DNA from 2 places in the Mycobacterium sp. ITM-2016-00317 genome. Region 2 is predicted to be linked to the other one. Evidence: riboswitches for the same ligand, from Rfam matches in the RefSeq annotation. Region 2 holds a riboswitch; the other holds the start of a gene.

Region 1 (9,738 bases), 860 kb from region 2:
CCGGGCACTTCGACCCGATCGAGGGTGCCGACCGCATCGCCGAGGAGATCACCGCGATGCGCGATGCGATGCAGGCCGTCCACGATCAGGTCATCGACTACATGAGCGGTGGAAAGGATCTCTACACCGCGATGCACGAGATCCGTGTGCCCGATCACCTCGACGTCGGCGAAGGGTACGGCAAGACGTCGTGGAATGTACGGGCGATCTGGGAGATGTACGCGGGCTGGTTCCGGCATCGCTCGACCACCGAACTCTACGGCGTCGCAGCGTCGTCCGTCGCCGCCGACGTGGTGGCCGCCGCAGGCGCCGACGCGCTGACCGAGGCCGCACGCAAGCACATCGCCGACGGGAAACCGGTGCAGGCACTGCACCTCACCGACGTCGTGCTGAGCGCCGAACCGGATAACCGCGCTGCCCGCGACACGGCTGTCGAGGCACACGAGGCGCTGCTGGCCGGGACCGGCAACTTCTGGGAGAAGGCCTGGCTCACCCATTCCATCAACCAACTGAGGAGCTCGTCGTGAACTGTGTCGCGTTCGACTTCACCGGCGCCAACGTTCTGGTGACCGGGGGAACCAGCGGAATCGGCAACGCCATCGCCTCGGACTTCGCCCGCGCCGGCGCGGCGGTGACCGTCACAGGGACGCGCTCTTCGGCCGCCGACTATCCGGAGACCGATCTCAGCGGGTTGACCTACCGCCAGTGCCAAGCCGCCGATACCGAGTCGATCGATGCACTGGCGGACTCGCTGGGCGACCTCGATGTGTTGGTCAACAACGCCGGCGGCCCCTACGCCGCGCACAAAGACGAGTGGGACCCCGACGGATACGCCGGGTCGGTCATGGTCAACATGTTCGCCCACATGCGGCTGACCATGGCATGTCACGACCGTCTGAAGGCGGGCCGTGCCGCGGGCGGCAGCAGCGTCGTCAACATCATCTCGATGTCGGCGTTCGTCTCCGCGGTGGCGGTGCCGGCCTACAGCTCGTCGAAAGCCGGCATGGTCGCATTCACCAGGAACCTGTCCCGGCGTTGGGTCGACGACGGGATCCGCGTCAACGCCGTCGCCCCCGGGCTCATCGACACCAGGATGACCCACCCGATCCTCGACATCCCCGAAGCGCTGGAGCCGGAGATGCGGCACACCCCGATGGGACGGATGGGCATGCCCGAGGAGATCTCACCGGCGGTGCTGTTCCTGTGCACCGACTCCGCGCGCTACATCACCGGCACCACCGTCGCCGTAGACGGCGGATACCTGACGGTCTGAGGGGTACCAGATGAGCGAATTCGACGCTGTCGCAACGGCCGAAGATGTCCTGGACATCGCGGTCGAGCGCACCGGCCTGTGCGAGATCGATTCGGGCTCCTGGCGGGAGGGCCTGGAGATCGTCGTCGACGAGGTCAATACCTCGGCGGCATTCACGCCGTCTGGGCGTGAGCGCATACTCAACGACTGCGCCGACGCCCTCGCGCGCCGGCTCCAGGTCCACGAGTACATCGAAACTCATCCCGAGCTGCTCGACGCGCCCGTGGAGAGACCGTTGTTCGTGCTGGGCATGCCTCGCACAGGCACGACCGTGGTCAGCTATCTGCTCGATCAGGATCCCGCCCGGCGGTCGCTGCTGCTCTGGCAGTGCATGCGGCCCGTCCCGCCCGCGCCCACCGAGACGCTACGCACCGATCAACGGTGTCTGGACCTGCTCGACGAGCAGCGCAAGATGCTGGAGATGGTCACCGCCGCGAAAGTCCCTTTGCCACATTGGGAAGACGCCGACGGCCCCACCGAGGACATGTTCATCCACAATCAGGACTTCAAAGCGCTGTCGTGGGACGCATTCCTGCACACCTCGAGGTACTACGAGTGGCTGTTCGCCGAGGCGGACATGGTCACGACCTACGAGTACCAGAAGCGCTATCTGCAGGTGCTGCAATCGACCGCCCCGGGCATCTGGAGCCTGAAGATGCCGTCGCACTCCGTGCATATCGACGCGCTGCTGAAGGTTTTTCCGGACGCCCGGCTGGTCTGGGCCCACCGCGACCCGTACAAAGCCACCGGATCCCTGGGCAATCTGTTGAAGCTGCCGAAGAGCATGACCCACCACGCCGAGGCCCTCGACCTGCACGACGTAGGGCGCTACGTGAAGGCACAGATGGCCGAGCATGTCGAGCGGCCGCTGCGTGCGCGCGAGCGCATCGGCGACGACCGCTTCTTCCACATGCACTACTCGGAGATGATGCGCGACCCGATGGGCGTGATGCGGCGCCTGTACGACTGGGCCGGCGACACGCTGACACCGGAAACCGAGACACAGATGCAGAACTGGCTCGCCGAGCATCCGCAGGACCGTTACGGCGTGAACTCCTACAGCCTCGAGCAGTACGGTCTCACCGTCGACGAGCTGAAGCCCGTGTTCGCCGACTATCTCGGGACTTTCGACATCGAACTGGAAGGCCGACCGTGACCTCCGCCGTGCTCACCGCCGATGCGCTCTACCACACCGGTCTGGTCGTCCCCGATGTCGGCGAGGCCGCCGCCCGGCTCAGTGCTGCCGCCGGATACACCTGGACCAAGCCTGTCGAAGCCACCCTGACCGTGGCGACCCTCGACGGGGAGGTCGAGGTGCCGTTCCGGTTCGTCTACTCGTTGCAGGCGCCGCATCTGGAGATCGTTCAGGAAGTGCCGGGTACCGTGTGGACGGTGCGGGCTTCCGGTGCGGCGCACCATCTGGGTTACTGGGTCGACGACCTGCCCGCGGCGGCCCGACGGCTCGAAGAGGCCGGCTATCGCCTGGAAGCGCGCCCCGCGGGGGAATCCTTGACCACATTCGCCTACTTCATCGACGATTCCGGTGTCCGGATCGAGATCGTCGACCGCGCAATGTTTCCCGACTGGACCGGATTCCTGGACGCGATGTCGGCGTGAAGGTGGCGACGGTGACCGGGCCCGGGACGGTTCAGGTGCTGGACACGCCCGTACCCGTGGTCGGATCCAGGGACGTCCTGGTACGGATGCGCGCCTGCGGCGTCTGCGGATCGGACTCGTTCTACATCGCGATCGGGGGGATCCCGCCACGCCAGGGCAGCACCCCACTCGGGCATGAACCCGCCGGGGAGGTCGTCGAGGTCGGCGCCGATGTCGACGATATCGACGTGGGAGACCATGTCGTCGTCAATCCGATGGCCGCACCGGGCGGCATCATCGGAAACGGCGGTGCGCAGGGCGCATTGGCCGACTATCTGTTGGTGGAGAACGCAGTCCGCGGTGTCACGCTGCAGGTCATCCCGAAGCACATCCCGTTCGAGGTGGCCGCGCTCAACGAGCCGATGGCCGTCGCGCGCCACGGTGTCAATCAGTGCCGACCGAAGCCGGGCGACAAAGTCGTCGTGTTCGGCGCCGGACCGGTGGGTCTCGGCGCCGTGCTGGCATTCAAGTCGCTCGGCGTCGGGCACGTCGTCGTGGCCGACATCGTTGCGGCACGGCTGGATAAAGCTCTGCAAGTCGGCGCCGACGCGGTGATCAACTCGGGTGACGACGATGTGATCGCCCGGCTGATCGAGCTGCACGGCGAGGGGCAGGCGCTCGTCCCGGGAAAGGCCGGCACCGACATCTTCCTCGACGCCGCCGGCGCGAAAGCCGTCGTCGACACCGCCCTGGCGGCGGCGCAGAAGGGTGCCACGCTCGGGGTCGTCGGTGTGCACAAGGAGCCCGTCCCGGTCGATTTCGGCAACGTGATGAGCAACGAGATCACCATCGTCGGCTCCATGGGCTACCCCGACGAGATCTTCGAAGTGACAGAAGATCTGGTCACCAACTGGCAGAAGTACGCCGTGATCGTCAGCCACACCGTCCCGTTCTCGGAGGTGCACTCCGCATTCGACCTGGCGGGCACGCCCGGTGCTGCGGACAAGGTCGTCGTCACGTTCTGACCACACGTAGGAGAGGGAGGAAGTCGTGGATATACCTCGCGCGTCTGTGGCCGGGCGCAAGGTCCTGGTGACCGGCGCCGCCACCGGCATCGGCGCCGCGGCGGTGCGCGCACTCGTCGACGCCGAGGCGCTGGTGGCCGCGACCTATCACCAATCCGAACCCCCCGAGGGCTTGCCGGCCCACTGGCGGCGCTGCGATGTACGCGACGCCGACGATGTCGACGACGCGGTCGGGTACGCGGTACGCACGCTGGATGGACTCGATGTCGTCATCCACGCCGCCGGGCATTGGCAGCCGGGCGTACCCGGCTCCCTCACCGGCGACGACATCGATCGGCAGCTCGCCACGAATCTGAAGTCGACCATCTTCGTCAACCAGGCGGGTTATGCCGCGATGCGCGAAAACGGCGGCCAGATCATCAATTTCGGTTCTGCCGAGGCCGCAATGGGCAGTCCGATGTCGGCGGTCTACGCCGCAGCCAAGGGCGCCGTACACGCCTGGACCAGGTCGGCTGCACGCGCCTGGGCACACGACGGGGTGACGGTCAACGCCGTAGCGCCTGCGGTGCAGACCCCCGGGGCGGACCGAGTGCGGGAATTCCTCGGACCGGACATGGCGCCGCTGATGGACCAGCAGTTGCAGATGAGCATCCCGCTCGGCGGAAGGCTGGGTGACCCGGCGACCGACGTGGCTCCCGTACTGCTCTTTCTGAGCAGTCCGGCCGCGCGATTCATCACCGGACAACTCCTGGCCGTGGACGGCGGTCTGATGATGGTGGGTTCCTGAGCGGCGTCTGTCAGCCGACCCGCCGCGACTAAGGTCGGTGTCACCCGGCCGGCGGACCCGACCGTGGATCGGTCGATCAAGGGGACTTCGTGAGCGTCGACGCCGTGGTGGGCCGCCTGCTCTCCGAGGACATGACCACGGTGCTGATCGACGGTCGCTCCGGATCGGGGAAGTCCACGCTGGCCGACCGGCTGCACCAGCGCTGGCTCGGGAGCGTCCTGGTTCGCCTCGACGACATCTACCCGGGCTGGGACGGGCTGAACTGGGCCAGCCGGCACGTCCACGACGAACTGCTGCGCCCACGCGCCGAGGGGCGGCCCGGCCGGTGGCGCCGCTGGGACTGGGCGACCGACTCCCCGGCAGGCTGGCACACCGTGGGCGCCGGCCGGCGACTGATCGTCGAAGGGGTCGGCGCGCTGGCACCGGACAACCGGGCACTGGCCGACCTGGGCATCTGGGTCGAGAGCCCGGAGCCTCTGCGCAGGCAGCGGGCACTGCAGCGCGACGGCGACACCTACCGTCCGCACTGGGACCGGTGGGCAGCGCAGGAACTGGAGTTCATCGCCCGGTGCGCCCCCCGCTCCGGCGCCGACTACGTCGTCACCGAGACGGCGCACGGCGCCACGTGGACGACAGTGCAGCGCTGACCCGGCCTGGCGGGGGCGGCCCCGGCTGCGCTAGCTTGGGGGACGTACCACACGGGAGTGCACACCGAGTGCGCTGAGAGGACGGCTGACCGGCCGTCGACCGTACGAACCTGACCGGGTAATGCCGGCGTAGGGAGATGCTCGTGAACGTCGCCTTTCACACACCGGCCTGTCACACACCACCGGCCTGAGCTCGGCCTCAGCAGCTCGGCACCCCGATTCTTCGGCGGGTCCCCGGGCGGACCCGCCATACCCGCAGTCAAGGAGTCCTCATGGACCAGCAGTATCTCGACCACACCGCAGCCGCCGGCCGCAGCCCCGCGCTGCGATGGCGGGTCGTCGACATCGTGGTCGCCAGCGTCCTGGCCGTCGCGGCCGGCCTGGTGTTCGTCTTCTGGAACGTCGCGTCCAATCCGCTGACCGAGCCGCTGGGAGCAGTGCTGCCCGGTCTGCAGGCACTCGCCGGCGGGGTGGCTGTTCGCCGGTGTGCTGACCGCGCTCGTGATCCGCAAACCCGGCGCGGCGCTGTACGGCGAACTGGTCGCGGCCACGGTGTCCGCCCTGGTCGGCAACCAGTGGGGGGTGCTGACCATCGAATCGGGAATCGTCCAGGGGCTCGGCGCCGAGCTGGTGTTCGCCGTCTTCTTCTACCGCAGGTGGAATCTGCCGGTGGCCGCCCTCGCCGGGGCAGCGGCCGGGCTGGCGCTGGCCGTCAACGACCTGTTCCTCTGGTACCCCGGCTCGACCACCGCGTTCGCCGCGATCTACACCGGCTCGGCGGTGATCTCCGGCGCCGTCCTCGCCGGCGTGCTGTCCTGGTTCGTCGTCCGGGGGCTGGCCAAGACCGGCGCGCTCGACCGCTTCGCCGCCGGCAGGGTGGTCTCGGGCCGCCGGCCCCGATGACCCCGGAGCCGGCTCCCGCGCGCGGCGGAGCCGCGATCGAGGCCCGGGGCTGGGGCTGGCAGCACGCGGGCCAACAACGATGGGCAACAAGGGGTCTCGATCTGCGCGTTGAGCCGGGGGAGCGGGTGCTGCTGCTGGGCCCGTCCGGCTCGGGGAAGTCGACGCTGCTGCAGGGACTCGCCGGACTGCTCGGCAGCGCCGACGAAGGCCATGCCGCCGGACAGCTTCTGGTCGACGGTAGGCCACCGGCTGCGCAACGGTCCCGCATCGGAATGGTCCTGCAGGACCCGGATTCCCAGGTGATCCTGTCGCGGGTCGGTGACGACCTGGCGTTCGGCATGGAGAACTTCTCGGTGCCGCGCAGCCGGATCTGGCCGCGCGTCGCCGACGCCCTGGAAGCTGTCGGGCTGAACCTGCCTCTTGGACAGGACACTTCGAAACTGTCCGGCGGGCAGAAGCAGCGGCTGGCGCTGGCCGGCGTGCTCGCCATGCAGCCCGGGCTGATCCTGCTGGACGAACCGACGGCCAACCTCGACCCCGCCGGTGTCGTCGAGGTACGTGATGCGGTCGCCGCCGCGGCCGACCGCACCGGCGCCACCGTGGTGGTCGTCGAGCACCGCACCAAGGTGTGGCTGCCGGTGATCGACCGGGTGGTCGTGCTCGGCGCAGACGGTACCGTCATCGCCGACGGTCCACCGGAGCAGACCCTCACACGCGAGCGCAAACACCTTGTGCAGTCCGGGATCTGGTTACCCGACGTGCCGGCCACCCCTGTCCGGCGGGCACCGCAGACCGCGCCGGAGCCGCTGCTGACCGCCGCCGACCTGTCGGTGGGCCACCGCGGCGGACCGGTCGCGCGCAGCGGACTGAACTTCGACATCCCCCGCGGCCGGGTCACCGCCGTCACCGGGCCCAACGGCTGCGGCAAGTCCGCTCTCGCGCTGACCCTGGGCGGGCTGCTGGCACCGCGCGGCGGAGCGCTGCGGGCCGCCGAGTCGTTCGCCCCGTTGCCCAGGAAGCTCGAGCCGGTCCGGTGGCGGTCCAAGGAACTGCTGACCCGCATCGCGAGCGTCTTCCAGGATCCCGAACACCAGTTCCTCACCGGCACGGTCCGAGACGAGCTTGCGCTCGGACCCAGGGCGCTGGGGCGCAGTCCCGACGAAATCCATACTCTGAGCGACGATCTGCTGGACCGGCTGCGCCTCGGTCAGCTGGCCGACCGCAGCCCGTTCACCTTGTCCGGGGGCGAGAAGCGCCGGCTGTCGGTGGCGACCGTGCTGATGACCCGGCCCGCCGCCGTCATCCTCGACGAACCCACCTTCGGGCAGGACCGCCGTACGTGGGAGGAGCTCATCCAGCTGCTGGCCGAGCTCGCCGACGCGGGAACCGCCGTGGTGGCCGTCACGCACGACACCGAGTTCGTCGACGTCCTCGCCGACCGGCGTATCGCCCTGGCTGCGGCGGCGCACCGATGACGACCGTGCGCGTCAACCCGGTCGCGAAGCTGCTCGCCGCGGCGCTCATCGCGGGCACGCTGGTGCTCAGCGTCGACTGGCTGTCGGCGCTGACCGCGCTGGTGCTGGAGATCCCGCTGCTGCTCGCGCTGCGCATCCCGTTACGTGCCTTTGCGATCCGCGGCGCGTTCGTCACTCTCGCCGCGGCGCTGACCGCGCTGACCAACCTGCTCTACGGTGAGCCCAGCGGCGCCGTGCACTGGCATTTCCTGCTGATCACCGTCAGCGACGGGTCCATCGAGCTCGCGCTGGCGATGTTCCTGCGCGTGCTGGCGATCGCATTGCCGTCGGTGTGCCTGTTCATCGACGTCCAGCCGACCGAGCTGGCCGACGGGCTGGGCCAGATCCTGAAGCTGCCTGCCCGATTCGTCGTGGGTGCCCTGGCCGGGCTGCGGACGGTAGGCCTGCTGCGCCAGGACTGGGAGTACCTGGGCCATGCGCGGCGGGCCCGCGGGGTGGCCGACCACGCCCGGGTGCGGCGGTTCCTCGGTCAGGCGTTCGCGCTGCTGGTCTTCGCGCTGCGCCGGGGGGCCAAGTTGGCCACCGCCATGGAGGCACGGGGTTTCGGCGCGTACCCGACCCGCACCTGGGCGCGGCCCTCGACGTTCGGCGCGCCGGAACTGGCGCTCCTGGGCGCCGCCGCGGTGATCGCGGCAGCGGCTGTCGCGGTCGCGGTCACCGCAGGAACGTGGGACTTCATCGGCGGGCGGTGACGCCGGCACCCGGTGCCGTGCGGGCGGAGGCAGGGCTCAAGATCGCCGGCATCAGTCCGACCACCGCGAACACCAGGAATGCCGCGGTATAGCCGAACGATTGGATCAGCGCGCCGACGACCGGTGCACCGATCGCCTGGCCGGCGGCGATCGCGAAGAACGACATGCCGACACCGAACGCCGCGGAATCCGGGTACAGGCGCGTGCTCCACAGCAGGAGCAGGCCGGTGAGGCCGATGTAGGCCGCGCCGAACATGCCTGCCGACAGCAGGACACCCGCGGTGTGCTCCCGAGAGACGGCCAGCAGCGCGGTGCCCGCCGACATCGCGGAGACGGTGACCACCCACGTCGGACGGAAGCCCAGCCGCTGCACCGCGGATCCGCCGAGGGCGCCGATGATCCCGGCGGCGCCCAGCAGCATCCAGGCGCTGGTCGCGACCGCGTCTCCGCCGGAGCTGGTGCTGATCAGGTCGCGCCCGAAGTTCCAGATGGCGATGCTGCCCAGGCCGGCCAGAACAGAGGCGGTCAGCAGCCGGGCGGTACCGGGCGCAAGCCGACGGTCCCGGCGCACGCCGCGATCCGCTGCCGGTCCGTTACGGAGTGTGAACGCCACCCACACGGTGACCGCGACGGTGAGGACGCCGTAGGTGCCCCACGCGACGCGCCAGTGGTCGAACAACGCAAAAGCGATCGGGCCCGACACCACCACGCCGATCCCGGTGCCCGCGTTGACGATCGTCTGGGCGCGGTCGGCTCGCTCGGCGCTCAGGCGTTGGGCGAGAGCGGTGGCCAGTGGCGGGGAAGCGAGGCCGGTGCTCATCCCCGCCAGGAGGATGCCCGCGGCCAGGACCGGCGCAGAGGGGGCGACTGCGACGACGACGATGCCGACCGTCGCGACAACTCCTGCCGCAACGGCCATTCGGCGCGCACCCACCCGATCGCTGAACACCAGTGCGACGGTGATCGCCGCGCAGTAGCCCACGTAACTGCCGGACCCGATCAGACCGATGACGGTGGAACTCAACTGGAACTCGTCGGTGAACACGGGCACGAACAACCCGTAGGCGAATCGGGCGAATCCGTAGCAGCAGCCGATGAGGGCGGTCCCGGCGGCGATCAACGAATAGAACGTCCGATCAGCCGTCATCCCGTGTCTCTTCCCGCGCTTCATCCGTCGCTCCCGGTGTGCATTTGGTGTGCAACCGCGGCGGGGGACGACTTGAGTCCCGATGCCCGGCTCA
Region 2 (9,738 bases):
CATCGGAGGAGGCGGCGGCGGGGCGGTCACGCTGCGACGATAACTCAGCCGAGCATCCGCAGAGCGGCATCGACGGCAAGTGCCGGTACGTCGAGTTTCTTGGAGTTGAGGTCGTGTCGGGCGCCGGTGATCTCGACGATCTCGGTGCGGGCCGGGATCAGCGCCGCGGCGGGACGGAGTTCGTCGAGCGTGCCGAACGGGTCCGCGGTGCCGTGGGTGAACACCGTGGGCACCGAGATCCGGGGCAGGTGCTCGGTGCGGGCGCGCTCCGGCTTGCCCGGCGGGTGAAGCGGATAGGAGAACAGCGTCAGCACGTCGAGGTGCAGGCCGTCGGCGACCGCCATCGACGTGAGCCGCCCGCCGTAGGAATGGCCGCCGGCGATCAGCGGGCCGTCGGCGAGCTCGCGGACCGCGGTTACCGCCTCGACGATGCCGGCCATGTCGGTCGCCGCGGAATTGGACGGTGGGCCTTTGGGGCGGCGCCGCCGGTAGGGCAGGTTGTAACGCACCGCGAGCCAGCCGCGGCGGGCCCACTCGTCGCAGAGCGCCTGCAGCATCGGCGATTCCCGGCTGCCGCCGGCCCCGTGCGTCAGCGCGACCACGCCCGCCGGGGTGCCGTCGGGACGGTGCACGACGCCGGCGATGGCGTCCATGTCCTCGATCGTCATGTCGACAGCCGGAACAACGCGGAGACGGGGCCGTGACCCTGGCCGAGCGGGTAGGCCGAGCGCAGACATTCGGTCACCCAGCGCTTCCCGAACGCGACGGCATCGGGCACGGAGTAGCCGTGGGCCAGCGCGCACGCGGTGGCCGCGGCCAGGGTGTCGCCCGCGCCGTGATCGTGGCCGGTGTCGATGCGGGTCACGTCGAACTCGTGGAAGTCGGTGCCGTCGAACAGCAGGTCGGGGCTCTGCGCCGACGCGCGCAGGTGCCCGCCCTTGACCAGCGCCCACTGCGGGCCGAGCGCATGCAGCGCGCGCGCCGCCGCGCGCTGGGAGTCCTGGTCGACCACGTCGATGCCGACGAGCAGCCGCACCTCGTCGAGGTTGGGGGTGACCAAGGTGGCGAGCGGAAACAACCTGTCGCGCAACGCGTCCAGCGCGCTCGGGTGCAGCAGCGGGTCGCCGTGCATGGAGGCGCAGACCGGGTCGACGACCAACGGGACCTTGCCGTCCAGTCCCTGCGCGACCCAGGCGCCGACGATGGCCTCGATGATCTCCGTCGACGCGAGCATGCCGGTCTTGGCGGCCTGTACTCCGATGTCGGAGGCCACCGCCTCGATCTGGCCGGCGACGATGCCGACCGGGAGTTCGTGAAAACTCCTGACCCCCATCGAGTTCTGCACCGTGACGGCGGTCACGGCGACCAGACTGTGCACGCCGAGCAGCGCGAAGGTGCGCATGTCGGCCTGGATGCCCGCTCCGCCACCGGAGTCCGACCCGGCGATGGTCATCACCCGCAGCGGGGTCTGCCTGGGCGGGGTCAGCGGAAGGTAGGTCGTCGGCAGGCGGCGGGGCTCGGCAGTGACATCGCTGACGTCGGACATGTGCGCTCTCCCTACGCCGGCATTACCCGGTCAGGTTCGTACGGTCGACGGGCCCACCCGTCCTCTCAGCGCGCTCGGCACACGCTCCCGCGTTCTGGTGACGAGGGCCACGCTAGCGCAGCGACTCTGGGCCCGTCCAGAACGGTGACGCGGGCGGCGTCAGCGCCGCCGTCACGGGCCGATGGGTCGAACGTGCTTGCGATTTGAAGAGGTCTTATGACGAGTTTCACAGGTGTATTACTGCCATCCGAGAATCACTTCCTGCCAGGGAACACCGGATCTCGACCTCGCGTTAATCGATTCAGATCGTCAAAGACGATCGACAAAACACCAGGACAAGAGCATCGAGACCGCGTGACACGCTCCACGGCTCGACCCGAGCGGGAAGGGCAGCAGAAATGAAGAAGTTCTCCATCGCTACGATTATCGCCGCCTTGCTGAGCACCGCCGTCATCGGCGTGGCCGCTCCCGTGCAGGCCGTTCCGCATGGAGCCAACGCGCAGGACACGATCAGCCAGATGGAGGCCGAGGGCAATCACGTGGTGGTTCACCGGCTCTCCGACCGTCCGCTGAGCGAAGCGGTGGTCGTCGGGATCAATCAGGGCGGCACACTGCACTCCACCGTGCACGACAACATCCACGGCCACACCCAGCAGCAGCACAAGTCGGGCCACGTCTACTACGTCGACGTCCGCTAACGAGGGCGACGTCCGGTAATCACGTCAGGTCAACGACCACCGGGGCGTGATCGCTCGGCGTGCCGATCCGGTTCTTTCCGGTTTTGCGTTCATCGCGGGCGATCTCGGCGTGGACGACACGCTCGGCCAGCGCCGGGGAGCCCAAGATGAAGTCGATGCGCATGCCCCGGTTCTTCGGGAACCGCAGCTGGGTGTAGTCCCAGTACGTGTAGGTGCCGGGACCCGGCGTGAAAGGTCTTACCACGTCGGTGAAACCGGCATCGAGGATCGCGTTGAAGGCCGCGCGCTCCGGGGCGGTCACGTGAGTGCTGTCCTGGAACAACGAGATGTCCCACACGTCGTCGTCGAAGGGGGCGATGTTCCAGTCGCCGACCAGCGCCAGCGGGGTGGCCGGATCGGACTTCAGCCACGACGACGCGGTATCGCGAAGCGCGGCAAGCCATTCCAGCTTGTAGCTGTAATGCGGTGAGCCGACGGTGCGGCCGTTGGGAACGTAGAGACTCCACACCCTGACCCCGGCGCAGGTCGCGCCGAGCGCGCGCGCCTCGGCCGCGGCCTGCACCTCGGGCTTGTCGCTCCAGGTGGGTTGGCCGTCGAAACCGACCTGGACGTCGTCGATGCCGACCCGCGAGGCGATCGCCACCCCGTTCCACTGGCTGAACCCGCAGTGCACGATCTCGTAGCCGAGTGCGGCGAACGGCATGGTCGGGAACTGGTCGTCGGAGCACTTGGTCTCCTGCATGGCCAGTACGTCGACGTCGGCGCGTTCCAGCCAGTCGGTGACGCGGTCGACCCGGGCGCGGATCGAGTTGACGTTCCAGGTTGCCAGGCGCATGGGCCCTACAGTAGGTCCTCCGCGCGGACGTACCGTGACCGGTGGTGGACCTGGAAACCCATGGTTTCGTAGAGGGCACGCGCGCCCGGATTGTCGGTGACCACCTGCGCATAGGCGCGGGTGGCGCCGTGCTGGTGCGCCCAGTCCAGCAGTCCGGCGCACAGGCGCCGGGCCAGACCCTGCCTGCGGGCGTCCTCCGACACGTGCACCGCCGAGATCCCGGCCCAGCGGGTGCCGTCCGGCGCGTCGGTCACCGCCACCCGGCCCACTGCCGCACCGGCCAGTTCGCCGAACCCGACCACGCCGTCGACGACCGCGGTGAGCACATCGACCGGCACGTCGCGCCGGTACAGCGTCAGCCACCTGTCGTCGGGTGAGTCCGCCACCGACACCTCCGTCACTCCGGAGACGCCGATATCTGCTGCCATCACCAGGTTTTCGGCATCGGTGGGGACGCCCTCGGGAAGTCGCAGCAGCCGGTCGGGCGCCGACACCAGTGCCGGCAGTCCCCGCGCGGCGTACCACCGGGCCACCTGGGCGATCTCGCTGAACGACGAGAACCGGATCGGCACAGCGGAATTGGCTCGCCGGGTGACTCCGTGCCCGTGCCGCAACAGCCAGCCGTCCAGCCACTCGTGTTCGGTGCCGGGCCAGCCCAGGGCCGCCGCGTGTTCGAGGTTGCGGATCTCGCCGGTCCGCACCGGCATCTCCGGGACGACGCGCACGGCCAGCACGTCCCGGGCGTCGACGTCGACGATGTCGCCGCGTCGGGTGCGGATCCGCACCACGGCGCCGGTCTCGTCGCCGGCTTCGAGGATGTGGCCGACCACGTCGGTCATCGGCCGGTCCGAGTCCGTCGGCAGCCGGTAACGCAGGCTGACCCGGGTCCCGGCCTCAGGCAACTCGGGGACGGCTCCGGACACGACTCAGTGGCCGAACGGGTCGGGGTCCTCGCCCGGCATCCACGACAATCCGGGGACGCCCCAGCCGTTGGCCTTGACGGCCTTCTTGGCGCTGCGCGCGTTACGCCCGACGAGCCGGTCGAGGTACAGGAAACCGTCCAGGTGCCCGGTCTCGTGTTGCAGCATCCGGGCGAACAGCTCGGTGCCCTCGATGGTGATCGGCGTCCCGTCGGCGTCCAGCCCCGTCACCCGCGCCCAGTCGGCGCGGCCCGTCGGAAACGACTCGCCGGGCACCGACAGGCAGCCCTCGTCGTCGTCCTCGGGGTCCGGCATGGTCTCGGGCACCTCGGAGGTCTCCAGCACCGGGTTGACCACGACACCGCGGCGCCGCGTGGTCTTCTTGCGCGATTCGGCGCAGTCGTAGACGAAGACCCGTTTGTTGACGCCGATCTGGTTGGCGGCCAGCCCGACTCCGTGGGCGGCGTCCATCGTGTCGTAGAGATCGGTGATCAGATCGGCCAGATCGGCGGGCAGCGAACCGTCGTCGCCGACGGGTATCGGTTCGGTCGCCGTGTGCAGGACGGGATCTCCCACGATGCGGATGGGTCTGACTGCCATGGGAGAAAGCTTAAGGTGCCCGCTGTCCGCGGTTGTTCGGACCGCCGACTCGCGGCGATGTTGACGATGCGCGTGACTCAACCGTGATTGAATACTCGCCGAACCACATTGATGTCATTCTCGATTTTTCGGAAGGGTCCAAGTAGCGATATGGACGGCGCCATCGCGCGGGCTGAGCGTTCCGGGGACGACAGCGAGCCCACCGACGGACTGACCCGTCGAGAACACGACATCCTTGCCTTCGAACGGCAGTGGTGGAAGTACGCCGGATCCAAGGAAGACGCCATCAAGGAGCTGTTCTCGATGTCGGCGACCCGCTACTACCAGGTGCTGAACGCGCTGGTGGACCGGCCGGAAGCCCTCGCGGCGGACCCCATGCTGGTGAAGCGGCTGCGCAGGCTGCGCGCCAGCAGGCAGAAGGCACGCGCAGCGCGCCGCCTCGGGTTCGACGTCACCTGAGGCCGGTGGGCGCGGGATACAGTAGGCGCCGATGAACCAGCGAGATTCCTCCGGGCTGCCCATTCGCGCCATGGTGATGGTGCTGTTGTTCCTGGGCGTGGTGTTCCTGCTCGTCGCCCTGCAGTCGCTCGGCGGCGACGACGACACCCCGTCGGCGGGCTCGACGACCGTGACGACCTCGGCCACCACCACGAGCGCGGCGCCCGAGGAGCCGGCGCGCGCCGACGTGCGGGTGTTCAACATCTCCGAGACCCCCGGCGCCGCCGAGGCGATCGCCACCCGGCTGCGCGACGCCGAGTGGAACGTCACCGATACCGGCAACCTGGTCGTGCCCGACGTGACGGTGACCACGGTGTATTTCGGTGAGGCCCCGGGCGAGCAGGAGGCCGCCGAAGAGGTGGGCCGACTGCTGGAGGCGCCGGTGGCTCCGCGGGTGCCCGAGCTCACAGAGCAGCCACCGGGAGTCGTCGTACTGGTCACCGGCTAGGCTCTTGCTCATGCTCAGGTCCGTTGCTGCTGCCACCTTGTTCGCAGTGCCCGCACTTGCGTTGAGTGCGTGCGCTCCCCCCGGAGAAGTGCCTTCGGATTCGCCCGGCACCACGCCCCCGGTGTGGACCGGTTCGCCCTCGCCGACCGCGGGCCCCGACGAGCACGGCTCGGGGCACGGAGGCGGCGCGAGCGCGACCGGGGAAGCCCTGTCCGCCGATCTGAAGCTGCCCGACGGCACCACCGTCGCCACCGCCGACTTCACGTTCTCGGACGGCTACGCGACCGTCACGGTCGAGGCCACCGGCGGTGCGCTCGAGCCCGGCTTCCACGGCATGCACATCCACTCGGTGGGCAAGTGCGAGGCCAACTCGGTCGCACCGACAGGCGGCGCGCCGGCCAACTTCAATTCCGCGGGCGGCCACTTCCAGGCGGCCGGCCACAGCGGCCATCCGGCCAGCGGCGACCTGTCGTCGCTGCAGGTGCGCGAGGACGGCTCGGCGATGCTGGTGACCACCACCGACGCGTTCACCGCCGAGCAGCTGCTCGAGGGTGAGGGCACGGCGATCATCATCCACGAGAAGGCCGACAACTTCGCCAACATCCCGCCGGAGCGCTACCAGCAGATCAACGGAGACCCGCCACCGGACCAGACCACCCTGGCGACCGGCGATGCCGGAGCGCGGGTGGCGTGCGGTGTCATCACCCGCGGCTGATCTCAGAGCTGACGGTCGGATCGACTTCGCGGGGTCGGTCCGACCGACTCTCGGCGTCGAATGGGAGTTCGCGCTCGTCGACGCGAAGACCCGCGATCTGAGCAACGAGGCCGCGTCGGTGATCGCCGAGATCGGCGAGAATCCGCGCGTGCACAAGGAATTGCTGCGCAACACCATCGAGGTGGTCACGGGGATCTGTGACAACACCGCCGCAGCGATGGACGATCTCGCGACGACCCTGCGCCCGGTGCGTGACGTGGTGCGCGAGCGCGGCATGGAGTTGTTCTGCGCGGGCACACACCCGTTCGCGGACTGGACGGCGCAGAAACTCACCGACGCACCCCGCTACGCCGAGCTGATCAAGCGCACGCAGTGGTGGGGCAGGCAGATGCTGATCTGGGGCGTGCACGTGCACGTCGGCGTCTCGTCGGCGCACAAGGTGATGCCGATCATCACCTCGCTGCTGCACCAGTACCCGCACCTGCTGGCGCTGTCGGCGTCCTCGCCGTTCTGGGACGGCGTGGACACCGGGTACGCCAGCAACCGGGCGATGATGTTCCAGCAGCTGCCGACCGCCGGGCTGCCGTTCCACTTCCAGGAATGGCGTGAGTTCGAACGCTTCGTCGGTGACCAGAAGAAGACCGGCATCATCGACCACATGAACGAGATCCGGTGGGACATCAGGCCTTCCCCGCATCTCGGCACCATCGAGGTGCGGATCTTCGACGGCGTCTCCAACCTGCACGAGCTCTCCGCGCTGGTCGCGCTCACCCACTGCCTGATCGTCGACCTGGACCGCCGGATGGACGCCGGTGAGTCGCTGCCGCTGATGCCGCCGTGGCATGTGCAGGAGAACAAATGGCGCGCAGCCCGTTACGGGTTGGACGCGATCATCATCCTGGACGCCGACAGCAACGAGCGTCTGGTGACCGAGGACCTCGACGACCTGGTGGAGCGTCTGCAGCCGGTGGCCAAGCGGCTGCAGTGCGTCGAGGAGCTCTCGCGGGTTCCCGACATCTACCGCAACGGTGCGTCGTACCAGCGTCAGCGCCGGGTCGCCGAGGAGCACGACGGCGACCTGCGCGCCGTGGTGGACGCTCTGGTGAGCGAGCTGGTGTTGTAGCCGATGCCGACGGTGCCGATGTTCCCGCTCGAGGTGGCGATGCTGCCGGGCGAGGAGCTGCCGCTCCGGATCTTCGAGCCGCGGTACGCCGAACTGGTGCGCGACTGTCTGGCCGCCGAGGAGCCGGCCTTCGGGACGGTGCTGATCGCGGCCGGACGGGAAGTGGGCGGCGGCGACAGCCGCAGCGACGTCGGCGTGTTGGCCCACATCGCCGAGTGCGCCGACACCGGAGACGGCCGGTACCGGCTGAAAGCCGCGATACGGGAACGGATCAGGGTGCTGGAGTGGCTGCCCGACAATCCGTACCCGCGCGCGGTGGTCGAGCTGTGGCCCGACCAGCCGGGCAAGGCCGTGACCGTCGACGCGATCCGTGACATCGAGGACCGCATGGTGGCGTTGTTCGAGCGGATCGCGGTGGCGCGCGGCGCGCAGGTCAACGCGCGCGACATCGTGGCGGGCGCCGACGAGTCCGGTGACGCGGCGAAGTGGTTGTACGCGTTGACCGCCCGTCTTCCGATGGGCCAGGCCGACCGCTATGCGGTGCTGGCCGCACCGACCGCGGCCGACCGTGTCGCCGCGCTGTCGGAGGCCGTCGACACCGTGACGGCGATGGTGGAGTTCCAGCTCTCGGAGTGAGGGCTCAGAGTTTCCGGCCGTCGAGGAACACGCTTCGCGCGGTCAGCTCGTCCGCCTCTGCCGGCAGGGTGCGGTGATACCGCTGCATCAGGTCCGCGGTGGTCGTCGTGTTCGTCTCCCACATCCGCGCGCACAGCCAGCAGTCGTGGTCGGGGCCGCCGCTGTCGGCCTCCATGCCGATCCTGCTGCCCCGCGCGCTGTACAGGTCGACCCTGCCGAGCAGTTCCTCCTGCTGATCGGCGGGCAGGCGGGGGAGCAGGCCCTCGACCGCCCACACCGTCGGCTGGTCGGGCAGGAACCCCGCCGCGATCAGCGCCCGCGGCCAGTCGTCACGGACGTCGGCGCCCACCAAAACGTGCCGGGCGGCGGGCTCGGCGCCGACCTGATTCAGCACCCGCTGTTTGAAGTCCAGCAGTTCGGGCTGCTCCACCTCGTAGATCACGGTGTCACTGAGCCACGGCAACCGGAACGCGCGGGCGTCGAGGCCGGAGCCGAGGATCACCACCTGCGACACCCCCGCCGAGCTTGAGGCCAGGAAGAAGTCGTCGAACCATTTCGTCCGTGCCGCAACGTAATCGGTGACCCACGGCGACGGCGGCATCCCGTCGGATCCGTCGGCGTCGACGAACATCTGCGAGTAGGGGTCGGTGAACAGCGGACGGTGGGCCGCCGCCTCATCCGCGCGGGCCCGCGCGGCGCGCAGCGGCGTCAGCCCGGCGTCGAGCGCCCCGGGGTCACCGTCCAGGACTGTCATGGCCGCCGGATTCCCGTTCGGCCACGAAATCATGCATCTCGTCCCTGGTCAGCAGATCGTCGCGGATGTTCTGCTCCCGGTAAGCGAGTTGGCCCACCCGGTTGGCGATCACGGGTGCGGTGATGATCGTGAACATCCCGGTGAGGATCAGCATGCCGACGTCGACGTTGCCGCGCAGCCGGATGGCGGCCCCCGCCAGCACCAGCAGCAGGCCGAGCACCTGAGGCTTGGTGGCGGCGTGCATCCGCGACAGCGTGTCCGGGAACCGGACCACGCCGATGGCCGCGGTCAACGCCAGTGCGGAGCCGCCGAGGATCAGCACGGAGGCGACGATGTCGGAGACGGTCATCGGGCAGACCCCTTGTCCGCCGGATCGGCGACGTCCGGCACGCGGAACCTCGCGACGCTCACCGAACCGACGAACGTGATCAGTGCCAGCGCGGTCAGGCTGTAGGTGACGGTGGTGTCCAGGCTGTAGGCCGCCCAGGTGCCGATGGCGCACATCGTGACCGCGACCAGGGTGTCGAGGGCGACGAGCCGGTCCAGCGTGGTCGGACCGAGCAGCATGCGGAACATGGTGGTGAGGGCGGCCAGCGACAGCATCGTCCCAGCCGCGGCCCAGACGTACATCATGCGGGGTCCACCTCCTTCTCCGCCGAGGGGCGCCAGTCCGCGTCCCGTTCGAAGGACGCCACCAGAAGCTTCTCCAGTTTGTCCACCTGCTGATAGAAGCGGTTGACCGTCCGGTCGGATCCGACGTCGAGCACGTGCACGTAGATCAACCGGCGGGCCTGGTCGATCTCGAGCACGATGTTGCCCGGCGTCAGGTTCAAGATGTTGACCGCCAGGGCCAGCACGAGATCGGACTTGACGTGCAGGTGGGCCCGCAGCACCGCGGTCAGCGGCGGTGGTCCCGGTTTGACCGCCAACGCGGCCACCTGGAAGGACGACACGATCAGCCAGCC

What was found. A riboswitch is a leader RNA that binds a small molecule or an ion and turns the genes downstream of it on or off. The one in region 2 is predicted to bind thiamine pyrophosphate.
Region 1: linked by a shared signal. The riboswitch ahead of C6A87_RS28155 (ECF transporter S component) and the one ahead of thiD (bifunctional hydroxymethylpyrimidine kinase/phosphomethylpyrimidine kinase) in region 2 are both predicted to bind thiamine pyrophosphate.

What each region holds. Positions count from the first base shown of each region.
Region 1 covers NZ_CP134399.1:5,863,360-5,873,097, reverse strand. Annotated here, with positions in the region: gene C6A87_RS28190 (alkyl sulfatase dimerization domain-containing protein) at 1-527, shown strand, start outside; gene C6A87_RS28185 (SDR family oxidoreductase) at 524-1,273, shown strand; gene C6A87_RS28180 (sulfotransferase) at 1,284-2,468, shown strand; gene C6A87_RS28175 (VOC family protein) at 2,465-2,929, shown strand; gene C6A87_RS28170 (zinc-binding dehydrogenase) at 2,926-3,933, shown strand; gene C6A87_RS28165 (SDR family oxidoreductase) at 3,959-4,720, shown strand; gene C6A87_RS28160 (AAA family ATPase) at 4,810-5,367, shown strand; TPP riboswitch at 5,409-5,520, shown strand; partial or broken gene C6A87_RS28155 (ECF transporter S component) at 5,640-6,270, shown strand; gene C6A87_RS28150 (ABC transporter ATP-binding protein) at 6,267-7,745, shown strand; gene C6A87_RS28145 (energy-coupling factor transporter transmembrane component T) at 7,742-8,497, shown strand; gene C6A87_RS28140 (MFS transporter) at 8,481-9,644, opposite strand; gene C6A87_RS28135 (sugar porter family MFS transporter) at 9,736-9,738, opposite strand, start outside.
Region 2 covers NZ_CP134399.1:660,970-670,707, forward strand. Annotated here, with positions in the region: gene C6A87_RS03135 (septum formation family protein) at 1-30, opposite strand, end outside; gene C6A87_RS03140 (alpha/beta family hydrolase) at 45-668, opposite strand; gene thiD (bifunctional hydroxymethylpyrimidine kinase/phosphomethylpyrimidine kinase) at 665-1,546, opposite strand; TPP riboswitch at 1,538-1,647, opposite strand; gene C6A87_RS03150 (hypothetical protein) at 1,945-2,244, shown strand; gene C6A87_RS03155 (exodeoxyribonuclease III) at 2,264-3,079, opposite strand; gene C6A87_RS03160 (GNAT family N-acetyltransferase) at 3,085-4,002, opposite strand; gene C6A87_RS03165 (peptide deformylase) at 4,006-4,599, opposite strand; gene C6A87_RS03170 (DUF3263 domain-containing protein) at 4,750-5,058, shown strand; gene C6A87_RS03175 (LytR C-terminal domain-containing protein) at 5,090-5,545, shown strand; gene sodC (superoxide dismutase[Cu-Zn]) at 5,556-6,260, shown strand; gene C6A87_RS03185 (glutamate--cysteine ligase) at 6,217-7,383, shown strand; gene C6A87_RS03190 (LON peptidase substrate-binding domain-containing protein) at 7,387-8,019, shown strand; gene C6A87_RS03195 (SAM-dependent methyltransferase) at 8,024-8,773, opposite strand; gene mnhG (monovalent cation/H(+) antiporter subunit G) at 8,754-9,122, opposite strand; gene C6A87_RS03205 (monovalent cation/H+ antiporter complex subunit F) at 9,119-9,406, opposite strand; gene C6A87_RS03210 (Na+/H+ antiporter subunit E) at 9,403-9,738, opposite strand, start outside.